DNA from 2 places in the Streptomyces sp. NPDC034084 genome. Region 2 is predicted to be linked to the other one. Evidence: predicted binding sites of a transcription regulator. Region 2 holds the regulator's gene; the other holds the start of a gene.
The links. Region 2 encodes HrcA, which represses chaperone genes, less so after heat shock. Its sites were predicted from a motif close to TTNGCACTCNGNNNNNCNGAGTGCNAA; they were not measured.

Region 1 (2,395 bases), on a different contig from region 2:
TCGGAGTTCTCGATCTCGGCGCGGATCTGGTTCACACGACCGGCGACCTGCTCGCTGTCACCGGCACCGTCGACGATGGTGGTCTCGTCCTTGGTGATGACGACCTTGCGGGCGCGGCCCAGCAGGTCGAGGCCCGCGTTCTCGAGCTTGAGGCCGACCTCCTCGGAGATGACCGTGCCGCCCGTGAGGATGGCGATGTCGTTCAGCATGGCCTTGCGGCGGTCGCCGAAGCCCGGGGCCTTGACCGCGACGGACTTGAAGGTGCCGCGGATCTTGTTGACGACCAGGGTCGACAGGGCCTCGCCCTCGACGTCCTCGGCGATGATCAGCAGCGGCTTGCCCGACTGCATGACCTTCTCCAGGAGCGGAAGGAGGTCCTTCACGGAGGAGATCTTGGAGTTGACGATCAGGAGGTAGGGGTCGTCGAGCGACGCCTCCATGCGCTCCATGTCGGTGGCGAAGTACGCCGAGATGTAGCCCTTGTCGAAGCGCATACCCTCGGTGAGCTCCAGCTCCAGACCGAAGGTCTGGGACTCCTCGACGGTGATGACGCCTTCCTTGCCGACCTTGTCCATCGCCTCGGCGATGAGCTCGCCGATCTGGGTGTCGGCGGCGGAGATGGAGGCCGTGGAAGCGATCTGCTCCTTGGTCTCGACATCCTTCGCCTGCTCGAGGAGGGCGCCGGAGACGGCCTCGACGGCCTTCTCGATGCCGCGCTTGAGGGCCATGGGGTTGGCGCCGGCGGCGACGTTGCGGAGGCCCTCGCGGACGAGCGCCTGGGCGAGGACGGTGGCGGTGGTCGTACCGTCGCCGGCGACGTCGTCCGTCTTCTTGGCGACTTCCTTGACCAGCTCGGCGCCGATCTTCTCGTACGGGTCCTCGAGCTCGATCTCCTTGGCGATGGAGACACCATCGTTGGTGATCGTGGGGGCGCCCCACTTCTTCTCGAGGACGACGTTGCGGCCCTTGGGGCCAAGGGTGACCTTGACGGCGTCAGCGAGCTGGTTCATGCCGCGCTCGAGACCGCGCCGGGCCTCCTCGTCGAACGCGATGATCTTGGCCATGTGAAGTGGTCCTCCCGGACATGGGGTGGATAACGCTCCAGGACCGCGCCGACGCCCGCGACGGACGGCCTCCGCGACTCCGTGTGGTTCCTTGCCCCACCCGGACGGCGACCTCGTCTGCCCGATCCTCGTAGCACTCTCACCTTCCGAGTGCTAACGCCAATGATTAGCACTCGGCATAGGAGAGTGCAAGCGACTCTCGATGATCGGGACGTCGGACGAGGGGTGCGGGGGAACGCACGAGGGGCCCGCATCCCTCAGGGATGCGGGCCCCTCGACGGCGTTGCGTCGGTGGCCGATCGCGCCGCGCTCAGACGGCGAGCTTGACCATGTCCGCCTGCGGACCCTTCTGGCCCTGCGAGATCTCGAACTCGACTCGCTGTCCCTCTTCGAGGCTGCGGTAACCATCCATCTGGATCGCGCTGTAGTGGACGAAAACATCCGCACCACCGTCGACCGCGATGAAGCCGTAGCCCTTCTCCGCGTTGAACCACTTGACGGTGCCCTGAGCCATGCCTAACTCCCCTATTACTGGCCCTTGCGCGGGACCGCACTTCGCGGACCCGGGTCAGACCCTGCGCCGGAACGCGTCGACCGCCGCTGAATGTATCTGCCCAACTGCCCTCTGCAACAGGTCATTCGACCGAGAATTCTGGGCGTCCCGGAAAGGGGAATTGGGGATGATCCCCTGGATGACGGGGCAAGTCGGGCCCGGCAAAGCGCGCAGAACGTACACAACGCGCAGGCACTTTGGCTGCTTCTTGTCGCGCGGGGACGCATTCTCATATGCGCCCGGCATGAGCAGCGGAGGGGACTTCCCCAACTCTACCGCGCTCAACCATGCAGAATTGCCCCCTCCGCTTATCGCGCGGAAGGGGCAATTCGTACTGACTGGTAAGGCTGTACGGCTCAGCCGCCGGCGACGGCCGGGATGATCGAGACGCCCGCGCCGGCCGGGGTGGCCGTCTCCAGGCCCTGCTCGAAGCGCACGTCGTCGTCGTTGACGTAGACGTTGACGAAGCGGCGGAGCCTGCCCTGGTCGTCCAGGACCCGGGCGGCGATGCCCGTGTGGTTCTTCTCCAGGTCCGCGATGACCTCGGCGAGGGTCGCGCCCTCGGCCTGGACCTCGGACCGGCCGCCCGTGTAGGTGCGGAGGATGGTGGGGATGCGGACGTTCACGGCCATGTCTTCGTAACCTTTCAGAGCGCCAGGCCGGCGTCGCGGAACGCGTCCAGGCTCGGGCGGATGGTGACGGTCGCCTGAGAGGTGTCGGCCACCGCGTCCAGGGTCTTGAGTCCGTCGCCGGTGTTGAGGACGACGGTGGTGAGCTC
Region 2 (2,395 bases):
GAAGGTCTCGTGCGGGGTCTCGTGGATCTCGACGTACAGGTCGCCGGCGGGGCCGCCGCCGGGGCCGACCTCGCCCTCGCCCGCGAGCTGGATCCGGGTGCCGTTGTCGACACCGGCCGGGATCTTGACCGTGAGCGTGCGGCGGGAGCGGACCCGGCCGTCGCCCGCGCACTCGGGGCACGGGGTCGGGACGACGGTGCCGAAGCCCTGGCACTGCGGGCAGGGGCGGGAGGTCATGACCTGGCCCAGGAAGGACCGGGTGACCTGCGAGACCTCGCCGCGGCCGCGGCACATGTCACAGGTCTGCGCGGAGGTGCCGGGTGCGGCGCCCTCGCCCGAGCAGGTCGTACAGACGACCGCCGTGTCGACCTGGATGTCCTTGGTCGTGCCGAAGGCCGCCTCGTTGAGGTCGATCTCCAGGCGGATCATGGCGTCCTGGCCCCGGCGGGTGCGCGAGCGCGGGCCGCGCTGCGAGGCCGTGCCGAAGAAGGCGTCCATGATGTCGGAGAAGTTGCCGAAGCCACCGGCTCCGAAGCCGCCGCCCGCGCCACCGCCGCCGGAGGCCGACAGCGGGTCGCCGCCGAGGTCGTAGACCTGCTTCTTCTGCGGGTCCGACAGGACCTCGTAGGCGGCGTTGATCTCCTTGAAGCGTTCCTGCGTCTTCGGATCGGGATTGACGTCCGGGTGCAGCTCGCGCGCGAGCCTCCGGAACGCCTTCTTGATCTCGTCCTGGGAAGCGTCGCGGCGCACGCCGAGTACGGCGTAGTAGTCCGTGGCCACTTACGACTCCGCCAGGATCTGTCCGACGTAACGTGCCACTGCGCGTACCGCTCCCATCGTTCCGGGGTAGTCCATGCGGGTCGGTCCGACCACGCCGAGTTTGGCGACTGCCTCGCCGCCCGAACCGTAGCCGACCGAGACGACGGACGTGGAGCTCAGCCCCTCGTGGGCGTTCTCATGCCCGATTCGTACGGTCATGCCCGATTCCTTGGCCTCGCCGAGCAGCTTGAGGAGCACGACCTGCTCCTCCAGAGCCTCCAGGACGGGCCTGATCATCAGGGGGAAGTCTTGTCCGAAGCGGGCGAGATTGGCGGTGCCGCCGATCATCAGCCGCTCCTCGTGCTCCTCGACGAGCGTTTCGAGGAGGGTCGCGAGCACGGTCGAGACCGTGGCGCGGTCCTCGGCCTCCTCGAAGGACTCGGGAAGGTCCTGCACCAGCTGCGGCACGTCGGCGAACCGGCGGCCGACGACCCGGCTGTTGAGCCGGGCCCGGAGGTCGGCGAGCGAGGTCTCGCCGAAGGGCGCGGGGCAGTCGACGACGCGCTGCTCCACCCGGCCGGTGTCCGTGATGAGGACGAGCATCAGGCGGGCGGGGGCCAGCGAGAGCAGCTCCACGTGCCGGACGGTCGAGCGGGTCAGCGAGGGGTACTGCACGACGGCGACCTGGCGGGTCAGCTGGGCCAGCAGCCGTACCGTACGCCCGACGACGTCGTCGAGGTCGACGGCTCCGTCGAGGAAGTTGTGGATCGCGCGGCGCTCCGGCGTCGACAGCGGCTTGACGCCGGCGAGCCGGTCGACGAAGAGCCGGTAGCCCTTGTCGGTGGGGATGCGCCCGGCGCTCGTATGAGGCTGGGCGATGTACCCCTCCTCCTCGAGCACGGCCATGTCGTTGCGCACGGTGGCGGGCGACACGCCGAGCTTGTGGCGCTCCGTGAGCGCCTTGGAGCCGACGGGCTCCTCCGTACCGACGTAGTCCTGGACGATGGCGCGCAGAACCTCGAGTCTGCGTTCGCTGAGCATCGTGCGCACCTCCAGCTGTCGTCGACGTTCCGGTTGCTCCGCTTTTGGCACTCGCCCAGTCCGAGTGCCAGCGATCCCCGGCCAGTGTACGGCGGCGGGCGTCGCTCCTGGCAAGGAGGCGGCGTCCCCACCGGTTAGCGTCGCCCCATGGACATCGATTGGGAAGCGTACGGGTGGGAGCGGCTCGCGGACGGAGTGGGCCGGCGACGGCTGCCCCGGTGGGACGCCACGGTGGGCCTGGTCCTGGGCACACGGGCGGTGCTGCTGTACGACACGGGGTCCTCGCTCGCGGAGGGCGCCGCGCTGCGGGCGCAGGTGGCGGAGCTCACGGGCGGCCGGAAGGTGACACACATCGCACTCAGCCACCCCCACTTCGACCACGTCCTCGGCACGGCGGTCTTCGCGGGCGCGGAGGTCTTCGGCGCGGTGGGCTCGGACGACCTCCTGGGCGGCGCCCGGGCCCGGGAGGAGCTGCGCGGGGACGCGGTACGGCAGGGTCTGGACGCGGCGGAGGCGGAGGCGGCGGCCGACGTCCTGGTGGCGCCGGGGCACGTGGTCTCGGGCGAGTGGACGCTCGACCTGGGCGACCGCCAGG

Region 1: a site for HrcA is predicted at 1,231-1,257, ahead of groL (chaperonin GroEL). Genes of this name have one in related genera too.

Annotation. Positions count from the first base shown of each region.
Region 1 covers NZ_JBVISK010000006.1:118,572-120,966, reverse strand. Annotated here, with positions in the region: gene groL (chaperonin GroEL) at 1-1,064, opposite strand, end outside; gene ACZ51I_RS22245 (cold-shock protein) at 1,375-1,578, opposite strand; gene ACZ51I_RS22240 (MoaD/ThiS family protein) at 1,974-2,249, opposite strand; gene thrC (threonine synthase) at 2,264-2,395, opposite strand, start outside.
Region 2 covers NZ_JBVISK010000001.1:772,971-775,365, forward strand. Annotated here, with positions in the region: gene dnaJ (molecular chaperone DnaJ) at 1-780, opposite strand, end outside; gene hrcA (heat-inducible transcriptional repressor HrcA) at 781-1,800, opposite strand; gene ACZ51I_RS03620 (MBL fold metallo-hydrolase) at 1,948-2,395, shown strand, end outside.